One region of the Castellaniella sp. UC4447_H14 genome, then DNA from elsewhere that is predicted to be linked to it. Evidence: predicted binding sites of a transcription regulator. Region 1 holds the regulator's gene; each other region holds the start of a gene.
What was found. Region 1 encodes LexA, which represses DNA repair genes until DNA is damaged. Its sites were predicted from a motif close to ACTGTATNNNNATACAGT; they were not measured.

Region 1 (5,697 bases):
CCGACACCCCAGGAGATCAAGTCCTTCCTGGACGGTTATGTCATTGGGCAGGAAACGCCCAAGCGCAACCTGGCCGTTGCGGTCTACAACCACTACAAGCGCATCCGCTACGCGGACGCCAAGGACGGCGATGTCGAGCTGTCCAAGAGCAATATTCTTTTGATCGGCCCCACGGGATCGGGCAAGACGCTGCTGGCCCAGACGCTGGCGCGGATGCTGGATGTGCCATTCGTGATGGCCGATGCGACCACGCTGACTGAAGCGGGCTACGTGGGTGAGGACGTCGAAAACATCATTCAGAAGCTGCTCCAGAATTGCAACTACGAGGTTGAAAAGGCCCAGCGCGCCATCGTCTATATCGACGAAATCGACAAGATTTCGCGCAAGTCCGACAACCCGTCCATCACTCGTGACGTTTCTGGCGAGGGCGTGCAGCAGGCGCTGCTCAAGCTCATCGAGGGTACCGTGGCCTCAGTGCCGCCCCAGGGGGGGCGCAAGCATCCGAACCAGGATTTCGTCCAGGTCGACACCACCAACATCCTGTTCATCGTGGGCGGTGCCTTCGATGGGCTCGAAAAGATCATTCGTGATCGCAGCGAACGCTCTGGCATCGGCTTTTCGGCGACCGTACACACCCGGTCCGAGCGCGGGGTCGGCGAACTGTTCTCCGAGGTGGAGCCCGAGGACCTCATCAAGTTCGGTCTGATTCCCGAGCTGGTCGGGCGGCTTCCGGTCGTGGCCACGCTCGAGGAATTGGACGAGAGCATGCTGGTCCGCATTCTGACGGAGCCGCGCAATGCGGTCGTCAAGCAGTTCCAGAAGCTCTTCGAGATGGAGTCGGTGGCGCTGGACATTACGCCGGAGGCGTTGAAGGCAATCGCCACGCGGGCCATCAAACGCCGTACGGGCGCTCGTGGTCTGCGTTCCATCCTGGAGCAATCGCTGCTCGGGACCATGTACGAGCTGCCGTCGCGTACCGAGATCAATCGCGTCGTGCTGGACGAGGACGCGGTAAACGGCAAGACCACACCGCACCTCATCAAGGGACCGCGCGCGGCGCGCCGTCCGGAAGAGAAGCCACTCCATTCGGCTGCGGCCTGAACCGACCGCGCGGACATTCTATATACTGTGTCGGAGGCCTCCCGGCTTCCTCACGTCTGTGGGCTTGAAACGGCTGCGGGTGGCACCATATGGATGTCAGGCATCACAAAAAGGGAGCCTGTGCTTCCTTTTTTCATAGACTCAGTTCAAGGAAGCAACCATGTCTGCTAGCCAGATTCTCACTGCGGATCCTGTGGACCTGCCACTGTTGCCGTTGCGCGACGTGGTGGTGTTCCCCCACATGGTCATCCCCCTGTTTGTCGGGCGACCCCGTTCCATCAAGGCGTTGGAGTTGGCCATGGAAGCCGGCAGCAGCGTCATGCTGGTGGCCCAGAAGGCTGCCGGCAAGGACGAGCCGTCCGCCGACGACCTCTTCGACGTAGGATGCGCGGCCAGCATCCTGCAGATGCTCAAGCTCCCCGATGGCACTGTCAAAGTGCTGGTCGAGGGTCTGCAGCGTGCACGCGTCCACGCAGTGGTCGAGGCCGAAACCCACTTCATGGCTCGGGTCTCGGGCATTGCGGAGGATTCCGGTGACCAGGCGGAGGCCGAGGCATTGCGTCGCGCCGTGGTGGCTCAGTTTGACCAGTACGTCAAGTTGAACAAGAAGATCCCCCAGGAAATCCTGACCACGCTCTCGGGTATCGAAGGAGCGGGGCGGCTGGCGGATACCATTGCCGCGCATCTGCCGCTGAAGATCGAGCAGAAACAGACCTTGCTGGACATGCCCAGCGCGACAGGCCGCCTCGAGGCGCTGCTCTCGCAACTCGAATCCGAGATCGATATTCTGCAGGTCGAGAAGCGCATTCGCGGGCGCGTCAAGAAGCAGATGGAGAAGAGCCAGCGCGACTACTATCTGAATGAGCAGGTCAAGGCCATCCAGAAGGAGCTCGGCGAAGGCGAAGAGGGCGCGGATATCGAAGAACTCGAGCGCAAGATCGCCGATGCGCACTTGCCCAAGGAAGCCCGCAAGAAAGCCGAGGGCGAGTTGAAGAAGCTCAAGCTCATGTCGCCCATGTCGGCCGAGGCTACAGTGGTGCGCAACTACATCGATACTTTGGTGGGGTTGCCATGGCGCAAGAAAAGCCGCGTGAACAACTCGCTGGGGAACGCTGAAGAGATCCTGGATGCGGATCACTATGGCCTGGAAAAGGTCAAGGAGCGCATCGTCGAGTATCTGGCCGTGCAGCAGCGTGTGGACAAACTCAAGGCGCCGATTCTATGCCTGGTCGGGCCTCCGGGGGTTGGCAAGACCTCGCTGGGGCAGTCGGTGGCGCGGGCGACCAACCGGAAGTACGTGCGCATGGCGCTGGGCGGCGTGCGCGACGAAGCCGAAATCCGGGGCCACCGCCGGACCTACATTGGTTCCATGCCCGGGAAAATCCTCCAGAACATGGCCAAGGTGGGCGTGCGCAATCCGCTGTTTCTGCTCGACGAAATCGACAAAATGGGCGCGGACTTCCGGGGCGACCCCTCGTCAGCGCTGCTGGAGGTGCTGGATCCGGAACAGAACCACACCTTTCAGGATCACTACATCGAGGTCGATTTCGATCTTTCGGACGTGATGTTCGTCGCCACGAGCAACACGCTGAACATTCCGCCAGCACTGCTGGACCGTATGGAAGTCATTCGTCTGTCGGGCTATACCGAGGACGAAAAGGTCCACATTGCATTCGATCACCTGCTGCCCAAGCAGATGAAGAACAATGGCGTTCATGAAGGGGAGTTTTCGATCACCGAGGCGGCCGTGCGCGATATCGTGCGCTATTACACGCGTGAAGCGGGTGTGCGCGCGCTGGAGCGCGAGATCTCGAAGATCTGCCGCAAAGTCGTGAAGCAAATGCTGGCGGCCAAGGCTGCCACCCAGGCTCGGACCAAGTCCACCAAGCCTTCCGCAAGGGAATCGGTCACGGTCGATGCCGGCAACCTCAACGAGTTTCTCGGGGTGCGCCGATTCAGCTTTGGCATGGCCGAAAAGGAAGACAAGGTAGGGCAGGTCACCGGCCTTGCCTGGACCGAGGTGGGAGGCGATTTGCTGACCATCGAGGTTGCAGACATGCCGGGCAAGGGTGTGGTCCTGCGCACCGGCTCGCTGGGCGATGTCATGAAGGAATCTGTGGAGGCGGCGCGCACCGTCGTGCGCTCTCGGGCGCGGCGCTGGGGCATTGCCGACCAGGTCTTCGAAAAGCGGGATTTGCACGTGCACTTCCCCGAAGGCGCGGTTCCCAAGGACGGCCCATCGGCGGGGATTGCCATTACCAGCGCACTGGTTTCGGCGCTGACCGGCATCCCGGTGCGGGCAGACGTCGCCATGACAGGTGAAATCACGCTTCGTGGCGAGGTCCTGGAGATCGGCGGGCTGAAGGAAAAGCTGCTGGCCGCGCACCGTGGCGGCATCAAGACCGTGATGATCCCCGAGGGTAACGTCAAGGATCTGGCCGAGATCCCCGATAACGTGAAGAACCACCTGGAGATCATTCCGGTTCGCTGGATCGATCGGGTCTTGGAGGTCGCCTTGCAGCACATGCCTACCCCGTTGTCGGACGAAGAGGTCGCCCGACTGGCGGCTGACGCGGCCGCAGCGGCTGCGGCCAAACCGGCAGCCCCGGGCGCGGAAGGGCTGATGAAGCACTGATCAGTGCAGCCCTGAGCAGGCATAAGCTCCCATGCGTCGCCCGTGGAGGCATGGGAGCTGCTGAATCAGTCGTGGGTCAGTGCAGCGGGGTGGTGCGGATGAGCCCCACGGCGACGCCTTCAATGGCGAACCCGTCGCCCGCACCAACCTCGATCGGCTCGAAATCCGGGTTTTCCGGCAGGAGCCTGATGGTCTGGCCCAAATGTTCGAGCCGCTTTACGGTGACGTCGTCGCCCAGGCGGGCAACCACGATCTGGCCGTTGCGGGCTTCGGGCGTGCTGCGCACGGCCAGCAGGTCACCGTCGAGAATGCCCACATCGCGCATGCTGCTGCCGCGCACGCGCAACAGATAGTCCGGGCTGGAAGTGAACAGTTGTGGTGCCACTGCGACTTCGCGTTCCACGTGCTCCGCCGCCAAGATGGGGTGGCCCGCCGCGACGCGGCCGATCAGGGGGATGAGCAGGCTTCCGGTGGCCTCGAACCAGCCTGGTGTTTCGGAAGGTCGTTTCCCGGCGGATGCGCCCGACGGCTGTGAAGCCGCATCGTCCAGCAGCTGGATGCCGCGCGAGGTGCCGGCTGTCAGGCGGATGTGGCCCTTGCGCTCCAGCGCGCGCAGATGGTCCTCGGCGGCATTGGCCGAGCGAAATCCCAGCTCGTGGGCGATTTCCGCGCGGGTCGGAGGCCGGCCCGTCCGGCTGATGGCCTGGCGGATGAGATCCAGAATCTGGGATTGGCGTGCGGTGAGTTTCAGAGCCATGACACACTACTGGATGAAAAACCAGTTTGTATTGTCTCTGAAGTGGACACCGAAATCAAGGGGACCACGCCGGCACGCCACCGCAGCGCCTGCTTTACGTCCGCTTTATCCAGAGGGCTTCAGCGTATCGGCCGGCCCCGGACTGTTCCGGGGCCCCACGCACTAGGCTTTTTTCAGGACTTTGGCAATGGATTGCGCAACGTAGTCGATATTGCCGCTGTTCAGCGCCGCCACGCAGATGCGGCCGCTGCTCACGGCGTAGATCCCGAAATCGTCGCGCAGGCGGTCGACGTGCGCCTTGGTCAGGCCGGAGTAGGAGAACATCCCGCGCTGGGCCTCCACGAAGTGGAAGTCCTGCGCCACCCCCTGCGCGTGGAGTTTTTCCACGAGCTGGTGGCGCATTGTGCGAATGCGATCGCGCATGCCGGCGAGTTCATTGGCCCAGAGTGCCCGCAGTTCCGGCGTATTGAGCACGGTGGATACGATGGCTCCGCCATGGGTCGGGGGGTTGGAATAGTTGGTGCGGATGACGCGCTTGAGCTGGCTCAGGACGCGGGTGCTTTCCTCGTCGCCACTGGTGATCAGCGTCAGCGCCCCGACCCGTTCGCCATACAGCGAAAAGGATTTGGAGAAGGAGGAACTGATGAACATGGTCATGCCCAGCCCGGCAAACAGCCGCACCACGGCGGCGTCTTCTTCGAGGCCCGCACCGAAACCCTGGTAGGCGATGTCCAGGAAAGGAACGAGCCGGCAGGATTGCAGCGTCTTGGCGATTTCCCGCCATTGCTCCGTGGTGGGGTCCACGCCTGTGGGGTTGTGGCAGCAGGCATGCAACACGACGATGCTGCCCGCCGGCAGCGCGCGCAGCGATGCCAGCATGGCATCGAAGTTCAGGCCATGGGTGGCGGCATCGTAGTAGTCGTACTGGACGATCGGGAAACCAGCCGCTGAAAAAAGCGCCTGATGGTTGGCCCAACTGGGGTTGCTGATGGCCACCCGTGCGTCGGGCAGGATGCGCTTGAGGAAATCAGCACCGACCTTCAGTGCCCCCGTCCCGCCCAGCGCCTGCACCGTGACGGAACGGTGTTCGGCGATCAACGGCGAATCGGCCCCCAGCAGCAGGGCGCGCGCTCCGGCGTTGTAGCCCGGGAGGCCGTCGATGGGCAGGTAGCTTCGCGGCGCCGCCTGTTCGAACAGTTTCGCC
Region 2 (5,697 bases), 220 kb from region 1:
GATGGTCACGGGCCCGGTCAGCATGCCCTTGACTGGTCGATCAGTCAGTGACTGCGCATACGCGGACCAGGCGACCGTCATGGGCGCGAGGCGGGCTACGTCCCCGTAAATCAACGGAGGCTTGACGCAGCGCGAACCGTAGCTCTGGACCCAGCCAAAGCCGGTGAACGCGAAGCCTGCCAGCAGCTCACCGAAATATTCGACCATGTCATTGCGCTCGGGCTCGCCGTGCACCAGCACATCCAGGCCGATTTCCTCCTGGAAACGGACGACCCGCTCGATTTCCGCCCGGATCGCCTTTTCGTAGGCTGCATCGCTGAGTGACCCGTTGCGCCAGTCTCGCCGCAAGCTGCGGATCTCCGGCGTCTGCGGGAAGGAACCGATGGTAGTCGTCGGATAGGCCGGCAGGTTCAGGCGCCTGTGCTGGCCTTCGATCCGACGGGCAAACGGCGTCCGGTCCCGGGCGATCCCCGCAGCCGAGGCCAGGCGGTCCGCTACGTCGCGGCGGTGGATTCGGCCAGACGCCGCCCGGTCGCGGACCGCCAGGCGCGCGGCCGCGAGCGTCTGCTCATCGGACGCCGACACGGTGCCGTCCACCAGACTGCGCAACAGACGCAGTTCGCCCAGCTTCTGCACAGCAAAAGACAGCCAGCTTCGCAGCTCGGCATCCAACGCCGTTTCCAGGTCCAGGTCGATCGGCGCGTGCAGCAGTGAGCACGAAGGCGCCAGCCACAGCCGGTCCTTCAGCGCGACAGCGGCCTCTTTGATCTGTACGTGGACGCGGTCCAGGTCGGTGCGCCACACATTGCGCCCGTCAATGACACCCAGCGACAGTATCTGGTCGGCCCCCAATCCGGCCAGTACCGCCGGCAACTGGCCGGGGGCGCGGACGAGGTCTACATGCAGGCCCTGAACCGGAAGCGAACGAATCACATCCAGATTGAGATCCAGGCCTTCGAAATAGGTGGTGAGCAGCAATTTCACACCTTGCGCGGCCAAGCGGCCATAGACGCCCGCGAGCGCTGCCCGCCAGGCCTGCGGCAACTCCAGCGCCAGAATGGGCTCATCGACCTGCACCCAGTCCACGCCCTGAGCCGCCAAACGGGTCAGCACCTCTTCATAGACCGGCAACAGATTGTCAAGCAGCGCCAGCTTCGCCGGATCGCCCGCGCCTTCGCCATAGGCGTCGCCCTTGCCCAGCCATAGCCAGGTCAAGGGCCCGGGAATCACCGGACGAGCCTTGAAGCCCAGGGCCTGCGCCTCCGCCACCTGCTCGAACAGATAGGGCCGCGCAATCCGGTATGTCTGCTGCGGATGCAGTTCGGGGACGATGTAGTGGTAATTCGTATCGAACCACTTCGTCATCTCGCAGGCGGCCGCTGGCGTGCCACTGGGCGCGCGCCCCCGGGCCATGCGAAACATGGTGTCCAGGCTGACAGAGGCCGCTTCGGCCTGGCCAAAGCGTGCAGGGACGGCTCCCAGCAGCGTGCTCCACTCCAGGATGTGGTCATACCACGCAAAGTCGCCGACAGGCACCCACTGCAACCCGGCCTGTGCCTGAATGTTCCAGTGGCGGGCCCGCAGTTCCCGCCCGGTGTTCCGCAGCGCGTCGCCATCGATTTTCCCCGCCCAATAGGACTCCAGCGCCCGCTTGAGTTCACGGGCAGCACCGATCCTCGGAAAACCCAGATTATGAATTATCGTCACGATACTATCCTGCTTACATTAAGATATCTCAATGAAAAGCATTGTGCCGCGAGTCTTCCCAAACAAAAAATCAAATGCCACACCCATTACTTGAGATATTTTCATGATAGAGACGCGCCACCTCGAAACCCTGCTGGCGATCCAGGAAGGCGGCAGCCTTCAGGAGGCCGCCGAGCGGCTGCATGTGACACAGTCCGCCCTCTCGCACCAGTTGCGGGACCTGGAGGTCCGACTGCGCACGCCGCTGCTCAACCGGCGCACCCGTCCGGCCCGACTGACCACGGCAGGCCTGCGATTGGTGGCGTTGGCGCAGGACGTGCTGCCGCGTATCCGCGCCACTGAATTGGAATTGCGCCGTCTGGCAGCGGGCCGAACAGGCCGGTTGCACGTCGCCATCGACTGCCATTCCTGCTTTCAGTGGCTGATGCCCACGTTGGACGCGTTTCGCAAGGACTGGCCGGAGGTCACACTGGACCTGACGGCGGCCTTCTCGTTCGCGCCGCTGCCCGCGCTGGCGCGCGGCGACCTGGACGTAGTGATTACATCCGACCCGGAGCCATTGGCTGGACTGAATTACCAGGCACTGTTCGCCTACGAGCTGGTGCTGGCAGTTCATGGCGCGAGCCCTCTGGCCCAGGCAACCCGGGTACAGCCATCGGACCTGGTCGATCAGACGCTGATCACCTATCCGGTGGAGAGGAGCCGGCTGGACGTCTTTACGGTGTTTCTGGATCCTGCCGGTGTCGAACCTGCGGGACTGCGCACGGCAGAGCTCACACCCATGATCGTGCAACTCGTCGCCAGCGGGCGGGGCGTGGCTGCGCTGCCGAGCTGGGCGCTGGCGGAATATCGACAACTTCCCGGGCTGAAAGTACTGCGCTTGGGCAACGGGATCTGGCGCACGCTCCACACCGCCGTGCGCACGGAAGACGCGGGCACATCCTATGTACAGGCCTTTCTGGAGCAGGCACGGCGGACCTGCTTCGAGACCCTGCCGGGCATCCGCGCCGCCGATCACAGCGCATTGGCTCAATGAGCAAAGTCGCAGAGGTGTCCAGGCGCAGGCGGGCGCATCAGACCCAGCGAGCCCGCCGGCAATGCCGTCAGCCGTCCGTCCTGCCTCCAAGAATCCGACGGATGCACTCGGCCGAGAAACCGCGCCCCGCCAGGAACCGATACTGGCGCGCATAGTCGCGGGCATCGACCGGCGTTTCACCGAAGCGCCGCTGCCATACGGCGCGGGCCCTTTCAGGCTCGGAATCCCGCAACTGCTGCTGCAAATCCGTCAGCTCGGCATCGGCCACGCCCTGTTGCCGCAGCGACTGCAGGATGCGCTGGGCCCCCTGGGTCGGTGCCTTGCGGTGGACATAGGCCCGTGCATACCGGCCGTCGGATTGCCAATGCTGGCGCTGGAGCTCGTCAAGCACAGCATCGACTTCAGCGGCATCGTCCGTGTAGGCCAGGAGTTTGCGCCGCAGTTCCTGACGGGAATGCTCTCGCCGCGACAGATAGGCCACGGCCCGCGCCTTCAGGCTGGGGCCGTCGCGGTGGCCCAGGGCCAATTCAGGCGTCCTGTTCCGGACCGGAAGCCGCGGCGACTGGAGCCATGACGGCATCCGCGCGGGGTACGATGCCCAGCTTTTCGCGAACGCGGTTCTCGATCTCGAAGGCCATGGCCGCGTGTTCCTTCAGGTAGTCCCGGACGTTGTCCTTGCCCTGCCCGATGCGGTTGCCTTCGTAGCTGTACCAGGCGCCGGACTTTTCAACGATGCCGGCCTGCACACCCAGATCGATGATCTCGCCCTCGCGGGAGATCCCCGTGCCATACATGATGTCGAATTCGACCTGCTTGAACGGCGGCGCGACCTTGTTCTTCACGACCTTGACGCGCGTTTCGTTGCCCACGACCTCGTCGCCTTTTTTGATCGAGCCAATACGGCGGATATCCAGGCGAACCGATGCATAGAACTTCAGCGCGTTGCCGCCCGTAGTGGTCTCCGGGTTGCCGAACATCACGCCGATCTTCATGCGGATCTGGTTGATGAAGATCACCATGCAGTTCGCGCGCTTGATCGTGGCGGTGAGCTTGCGCAGCGCCTGGCTCATGAGGCGGGCTTGCAGACCGGGCAGCGAGTCGCCCATGTCGCCTTCGATTTCGGCCTTTGGAACCAGGGCCGCGACCGAATCGATCACGATCAGGTCCACGGATCCCGATCGCACCAGGGCATCGGTGATTTCCAGCGCCTGCTCGCCTGTGTCGGGCTGGGAAATCAGGAGATCCTCAAGGTTCACCCCCAGGCGCGCCGCATATTGCACGTCCAGCGCATGCTCCGCATCCACGAAGGCGCAGGTGCCGCCGATCTTTTGCATTTCCGCAATGACCTGCAGGGTCAATGTGGTCTTGCCGGAAGATTCCGGCCCATAGATTTCCACCACGCGTCCGCGCGGCAATCCGCCCACACCCAACGCCACGTCAAGGCCCAGCGAACCCGTGGAGACGACCTGGATGTCGTGCTCCACCTGGTTGTCGCCGTAGCGCATGATGGAGCCCTTGCCGAATTGCTTCTCGATTTGCGATAACGCCGCAGCCAGCGCTTTGGCGCGTTCGGTGTTGGCCTTGCCGGTGCGTTCGTCCATACGGAATTCCTTTTGAGAGTGAGGCTGCCGGTAAGCACCGCCGCGCGGGAACCAGACAGCACAGGTCGGGGAAATTATGGCATTAAATTATACTGTATGAAAATACAGTCGAGACAATTCGAGCCGGGCTGCGACTCCGCCCCCAAAAACAGCAAGCGTACAGTCCCACATCGTTAACCCTAAATGACCCATCGGGACGTCCGTGTCAGAATGAAAGCGTCCGGGGTGGACCCCAGACCACTTCCCTCATCCCTGAATGCCACACCCATCATGCGCATCCTGATTGCCGAGGACGACAGTATTCTCGCGGATGGGCTCTCCCGGTCGTTGCGCCACGAGGGCTATGCGGTCGACGTCGTCAACGACGGGTCCAGCGCCGATTCCGCTTTGCAACTGCAGACGTTCGATCTGCTGATCCTGGATCTGGGATTGCCCCGCGTCAATGGCCTCTCAGTGCTGCGCAAGCTGCGCCAGCGCGGCACACCGCTGCCCGTCCTCATCCTGACGGCCGCTGATTCCGTCGACCAACGCGTCGAGGGCCTGGACCTGGGGGCGGATGACTACATGTCCAAGCCTTTCGCGCTCAGCGAACTGGAAGCCCGCGTGCGAGCTCTGGTCCGCCGCCACGGCGGGGCGCGCGCTTCCGTCCTTCGCCACGCGCGGCTGGCGTTCGATCTCAATGGGCGGATCGCCACCATCGACGATGCGCCGCTGGAACTTTCCGCCCGCGAAACCAGCCTGCTCGAGATCTTCCTGTCGCGCAGCGGCCGGATGATCAGCAAGCACCAGCTCGTGGATCTGCTCTGCGAGTGGGGCGAGGAAGTCACCACCAACGCCATCGAGGTCTACATCCATCGGCTGCGCAAAAAGATCGAGCCGGCCGACGTCCACATTCTCACGGTGCGCGGCCTGGGATACTGCCTGGAAGCGGAGCGCCGCCCTCAGCCAGCCGACGCCATCGCGTCCGCCTGACCACCTTGCGGACGCCTCCCCAATCCGACCACAGCCGCCGGACCAGCCACCGGACGTTGCTGGGACGCATTCTGCTCTGGATGATCGTGCCGCTATTCATCCTGTGGACCGTCGGCATCGTCATTACCTATTTCATCTCGCTGAACCTCGCCAACTCGCCCTATGACCGCACGCTGGCCAGCCACCTCCGGCTGCTGCGCCACGAAGTCGAACAGCAAAAGATCTCCCAGGGCGTCATGCTGTCCGGTCCAGCGCGAACGGTACTGGCCGGCAGCTCGGACGAAATGCCCACGCGGTGGCAGATCCTGGATGCCAACGGTCACATGGTCGCGGGCGATCCGCGCGTCCCGACGCCGGGGAACTGGGGGTACGACATCGATG
Region 3 (5,697 bases), 160 kb from region 1:
CCGGGCCATGTCGGCGACCGAACTGAATGGCCTGACGGCGCGCGCCTCCTCGATTCGCCAGCCGCTCTCTTGATGCATGCCCTTCAGTTGGTTCATTCCGAGACGAACCGCCGGACGACGCTCGCCGGGGGACTCGAGCCGCGCCTCCCAGTCGCTGACCGTGGCGTCGACGGGCAAGACGGTGACGCCGTGCCGGCGAGCGTCCTGAACAAGCACCGAGGGCGAATAGAAGCCCATTGGCTGGCTGTTGAGCAAGGCCACCAGGAACGCCTCCGGCTCGTGGCGCTTGAGCCAGCAGCTCGCGTAGGCGAGCAGTGCGAAACTCGCCGCATGGCTCTCGGGAAACCCGTATTCGGCGAACCCCTGGATCTGGTTGAAAATCTGTTCGGCAAAGCCCCTGTCATAGCCGCGGCTCGTCATGCCGTTGATGATCTTGTCGTAAAACCGGCCCAGGCCACCTCTGCGCCGCCACGCCGCCATCGAGCGTCGAAGCTCGTCGGCTTCGCCTGCCGTGAAACCGGCGGCCAGCATGGCCACCTGCATCACCTGTTCCTGAAAAATGGGGATGCCCAGAGTCCGCTCCAGGGCTTTGCGCACATCGTCGCTGGGATACGTGACCTCTTCGAGCTTCTGGCGCCGGCGCAGATAGGGATGGATCATGCCGCCCTGTATGGGGCCCGGCCGGATGATGGCAACCTCTATCACCAAGTCATAGAATTCCTGCGGCTTCATACGCGGGAGCATGCTCATCTGGGCCCGCGATTCGATCTGGAAGGTGCCGATGGTGTCGGCCACCGAGATCATGTCGTAGGTCTCCTTGTCCTCGGCCGGGATGTCCTGGAGTTTAAAGGGCTCCCCGCGCAATTGGGAGACACCCTCCAGGGCGCGGCGGATGACGCTCAACATGCCAAGCGCCAGGATGTCGATCTTCAGCAGCCCCACGGCATCCAGGTCATCCTTGTCCCACTGCACGACGCTGCGCTCTGCCATTGCGGCGTTTTCGATGGGCACCAGACGGCACAACGGTCCACGCGAAATCACGAAGCCTCCGGGATGCTGCGACAGATGCCGTGGGAATCCCATCAGCCGTTCGGCCAGCACTATCCATTGCTGGGCGGTCACCGACTGGGGGTCGAGGCCGCACTCGGCCATGCGGGCCGCGAGTTGGGTGCGGCCGTCCCAGTAGTGGTAGGCCTTGGCGACGGCATCGACGATCATCGGATCGATGCCGAGCGCTTTACCCGTGTCGCGCACCGCGCTTTTGACGCGATACGTGATGACCACGGCCGTGAGCGCTGCCCGGTCCCGGCCGTATTTGTCGTAGATGTACTGGATGACTTCTTCGCGGCGCTGGTGCTCGAAGTCCACGTCGATGTCTGGCGGTTCGTTGCGCTCCCGGCTGACGAATCGCTCGAACAGGTTGTTGCCCCGAGCCGGATCCACCTCGGTGATGCCCAGGCAGTAGCAGACCGCGCTGTTCGCCGCCGACCCCCGTCCCTGGCAAAGGATCTGCTGTCCACGGGCGAATTTCACGATGTCGTAGACGGTCAAAAAGTACGGCTCGTATTTGAGCTCGGCGATGAGCGCCAGTTCGTGCTCGATCTGTTCCTGGACGTTGAGCGGGATACCCTGGGCGAAACGCCGGCGGGCACCTGTGTACGTCTCCTGGCGCAGGTAGGCGGCTGGTGTGAGACCCTGCGGGCAGATCTCATCCGGATACTCATACCTGAGCTCGTCCAGATTGAATGGGCACTGTGAGGCGACTTCCAGCGTCTCTTCCAGCGTCTCCCGAGGGTAGAGGTTGGCCAGGCGCAGCCTCGTGCGCAGGTGTTGTTCGGCGTTGGGCGCCCGCTCGAACCCGCAGTCCTGCACCGATTTGCCCAGGCGCGTGGCTGCGAGCGTGTCGTGCATGGGCTTGCGGGACCGGACATGCATTTCGACCTGGCCGGTCGCCACCACCCGCATGCCGATGCGACGGGCTACCTCCAGCACGGTGGCCTTGTGCCGGTCATCTTGGGCCCGATGCAGGAGAGTGAGTGAAATCCAGCAGCGACCTGGAAACGTGGCCTGGACCCACTCGGCCTGAGCGGCCAGGCGCTCCGGGGCCGCATCGTAGTCCGGGACCAGCAGCACCACACATTCGGGTAGGCCCCGCAGGTGCGCGAGGCCGAGATCGCCCGGACTGTCGATGTCCTTTGGCGACAGGCGATATTGTCCCTTCGGGGCCCGGCGCCGGCCGAGCGTAATGAGCTCGCACAGGTTGCCGTATCCGCGACGGGTCTGGGCCAATACCACGAGCGAAACAGCGGGTTGGCCGCCGACCTCGCGTAGCGTGAAGCTCGCGCCCACCAGCAGCGGCAGGTTCTGTTTCTTCGCCTCGACGTGGGCCCGAACGACACCGGCGACCGAACATTCGTCGGTGATCGCGATCGCGCCATAGCCCAGCTCGGCGGCGCGCGCTACCAGTTCCTCGGGGTGCGATGCGCCCTTCAGGAACGTGTAGTTCGTGAGACAGTGAAGCTCGCTGTAAGGCGGGAGGGCAGTCGCGGTGTACATGGCGGCTCACGCGAAAAGGCCGTGCAAGAACCAACCGGTGTCGCGGCCGCGCTCCTGGTAGAGCCAGTATCGGACCCCGTCCTCGGCCTGCGCGACGTAGTAGTCGCGCACCGTGAGGCCCGCCCACCAGCCATCCTCGATACGCTCCGGACCCCGGATGATGCGCAGTGGGGAGCCGTAGAACGGACGGTGCTGTTTGACCGGAAGCGCAATCGGTTCGTCCAGCAACCAGAAGGGGCGCTCGGCACCCTGTACGCAACCGCCGGGCCTGGGCTTTTCGTCGACCGGCACCCAGCGGTTTGCAATCTCCGGCCGGTGGTCCGGGACGGGAGCAGGCTTCAGGACGTTTTCACGTCCGAGGCGCGCCACGAGCACTTCGATCAGTCGCTGCTGGTCCGCCGGACTGCCTCTCGGCTCCGGGAACAGGTCCACCGGCATTTCGACCACGGGTTGCGTATCGGAAGCATGCAAATCCACCGCGATGACCGGTGCCGGCAGCTCCAGGTCATGCAGGCGCTCCACGAGCAGCCGCAGCAGGTGTTCGGCCTGGCACGTCGGCGCCCCAAGGGCCAGTTCCAGCTCGGTGGCTGGCCTCGCGTGCCGGCCGCGCTCGTGGTCGAGCTCCAGCACCACGCGCGTGACCGCGAGACGGCGAGCCGACAGCCAGCCGCAAAGCCGTTCGATCAAACGGCGCGCCACGAACAGTACCGCCTCGGCGTATTCGATATGTTCCATGAGCTCGATGCGGCCAGAGAATTCGTGCGGCGGCTCAATCCAGTTGAGTATTTCAGGAGCTTGGCCATAAGCGGCATCCAGCGCCTGCAGGACTGCCTTGTTCGTGCGCCGCTGCAGGCCCGCGCGCGGCAATGCACGCAGAGATCTCAGGGATGCACATCCGATCCCCTCGATCCACTCGATGTAGGGGGCTGCCGCGGGAAGATGCGCACAGGGCATGCGGTCCAGGCGCTGGGCCAGGGTGGAGAGCTGCAGCACCCGACAGCGCCGCATCGGCCGGGCCGCGAGCAGCCAGGAGCCGCCGGCCGTCGGCGCAAGCGAGATCCGCGCTGCAAAGCCCAAGCCGTCCATCGACGCGTGGACGCGTCGGTACAGGCGGCGCGGACCACCGAAGAGGTTCAGACTCGCTGACACGTCCAGCAGCAGCGTGTTTTCGTCCGATAGCGCGACCTCGGGGGTGTACTGCAAAAGTGCCAGGGACACTTCGTCCAACATGCGAGCCTCTGCAGCCGGGTCGCGGGGCACCAGGGCTGCTTGTGGGCACAGCGTGCTCACGCCACCACGGCGCATGCCCACGCGCACGCCGGCCTTTTCGGCTGCCGGCGAGGCGGCCTGCACGTGGTCCCGCTCCAGCACGACAACCGGCTCAGTGCGCCAGCTCGGACTGTGCGTATCCAGGCTTGCGTGCGACAAGTGCACGGCTACCCACAATCTCATGGTCGAACTCGGAAAATCGGATGTCACGATAAAACGGCAGAAGAAGGGGGCCTTCGTGAGTGGCACCTCGCCGCTTGATGATTGAAATATTGAGCCCTTGCGCAGTTGGCTCGAGCGCGAGGCGCAAGGGTGCCGGGGAAAACTGCTCGGCCGCGGCTGCGGGCCGCATCAGGACAAACAAGGTGTCGCTCGTCTGCGCCGCCAGCTGCAGCCGGCGCAAGGCCTGGCTGCGGACGCGATCCTGCCAGACGATGAGTGCCCCGACTGTGCCGGCGCGCAAGACCTGCTCCGCGGTCCATAACGCATCGGTCGAACGTCGCGCACGAACCCAAATCAGGGAGGATGGCGTGTAACCCCAGTTCGCCCACGCGGCGGTTTGGGGCGGGTGCGGCGGCTGCACCAGCATCGTTGATCGCGCGCCCAGCCGGCCGAGTGCTGGCCGCAGCACTTGCAGTTCGCCGCTACCGGGCTGCCGGACCAGGAACTCGATCAAATTGCCCAGCGGCCAGCCTCCGCCGGGGAGCTCGCGTGAGAGGCCGGCATAGCCCGTGGCCGCGCATCGGCCGTAGGCGTGCGAGAGCTGGGACGCACGCCACAGCCCCGGGTGGATGCGTTCGGGGCGGGAAATTTCGTCGGGAGTCATGGCCGCTTCGTATCAAAAATACTGTTTATGTGTACAGTATTTTTAGCACGAAAAGGCCGCACCGATGGCAAGCCGATGTGTCGCCGTTGCCTGGTGAGGCTTTGCGCTGAAAAATTCCACATAAGCGGCCAGAGGTTGGGTAGCGCGATCAGGTGGCCTTGAAACCCCAGCGTCTAGCCAGCGCGGTGGCGAAGGCAGGACATCCGGCATGGTCCAGGATGACCAAGAAATCTTCCTGGCTGACCCTGGGTTTCTTAAAGCGTGAGAGCATGGCCGCCAGTACCGTGGCGACTTGCGGTTGAACGGCAAGAAGCGCAACCAGAAATGTGCCTGGCCGTACCGGTCGAACCTGTGTTCCCACGAACGCTGTTTGCGGCAGGTGCTTGGTATTGCTTGTCACCAGGACAACCGGCTGGCCGGCATTGGTCGCTTGGCTTAGTGCTAACGCACCCGCCGCCACGTGGGCATCCTTGGGATCCGTGGTTTTTTCAAACTGCGGCTCCAGCGTTTCGCTACCCAGTACCAACGCGTCCGGAAAGGCTTGCGCGAACGTGCGTATCAGGTTGTTGGCTTGGCGTGTCGTTCTGCCAAACGCGGGCTTGACCAGGTTTCGGCGCACTTCATCCAGTACCCGCTTGCCCCAATGGACTCGAATGAGCCCGGCATCAGCCAGATCCAGAAAGACGCTGCGCAAGTATTGCGGCAGCAGGATGTTAGCGTCGAGATAGACCAGAGGAACCTGGCCCGGCCGAACCAAGGCAGATGCCTGTGACGCCGCCCTGGCCATCAGACGGTTTTGGTCCACCGTCGCTTCGCGGCCGTGCGGGCCGCGTCAAGTTCCCGCGTCTGTAGATCGGACGTGAGGGCGTCCACCTTTTTCAGCGCGGCGCGACGGGAAACCTGCATGTCGTGCTGTACCCGTTCCACCTCCGCAGCCGGAATGCGTCGATGGCCGGCCCGGGTGCGTTCGACGCCTTGAAATACGCCGTCCTCGACCAACTTGACGACGTAAGGGCGGCTCACATTGAGTTGATCCGCCGCTTGTT

Region 2: recA (recombinase RecA) is a predicted target of LexA. The motif match lies at 4,436-4,453, and genes of this name have one in related genera.
Region 3: imuA (translesion DNA synthesis-associated protein ImuA) is a predicted target of LexA. The motif match lies at 4,672-4,689, and genes of this name have one in related genera.

Annotation. Positions count from the first base shown of each region.
Region 1 covers NZ_CM129666.1:788,834-794,530, reverse strand. The annotation lists gene clpX (ATP-dependent Clp protease ATP-binding subunit ClpX) at 1-1,101, shown strand, start outside; gene lon (endopeptidase La) at 1,262-3,736, shown strand; gene lexA (transcriptional repressor LexA) at 3,813-4,493, opposite strand; gene ACVCMJ_RS03860 (amino acid aminotransferase) at 4,656-5,697, opposite strand, start outside.
Region 2 covers NZ_CM129666.1:564,408-570,104, reverse strand. The annotation lists gene metE (5-methyltetrahydropteroyltriglutamate--homocysteine S-methyltransferase) at 1-1,707, opposite strand, end outside; gene ACVCMJ_RS02840 (LysR substrate-binding domain-containing protein) at 1,811-2,743, shown strand; gene recX (recombination regulator RecX) at 2,811-3,269, opposite strand; gene recA (recombinase RecA) at 3,271-4,344, opposite strand; gene ACVCMJ_RS02825 (response regulator) at 4,615-5,316, shown strand; gene ACVCMJ_RS02820 (sensor histidine kinase) at 5,322-5,697, shown strand, end outside.
Region 3 covers NZ_CM129666.1:948,937-954,633, reverse strand. The annotation lists gene ACVCMJ_RS04660 (error-prone DNA polymerase) at 1-2,556, opposite strand, end outside; gene ACVCMJ_RS04655 (Y-family DNA polymerase) at 2,563-4,008, opposite strand; gene imuA (translesion DNA synthesis-associated protein ImuA) at 3,938-4,651, opposite strand; gene ACVCMJ_RS04645 (hypothetical protein) at 4,800-5,456, opposite strand; gene ACVCMJ_RS04640 (excisionase family DNA-binding protein) at 5,438-5,697, opposite strand, start outside.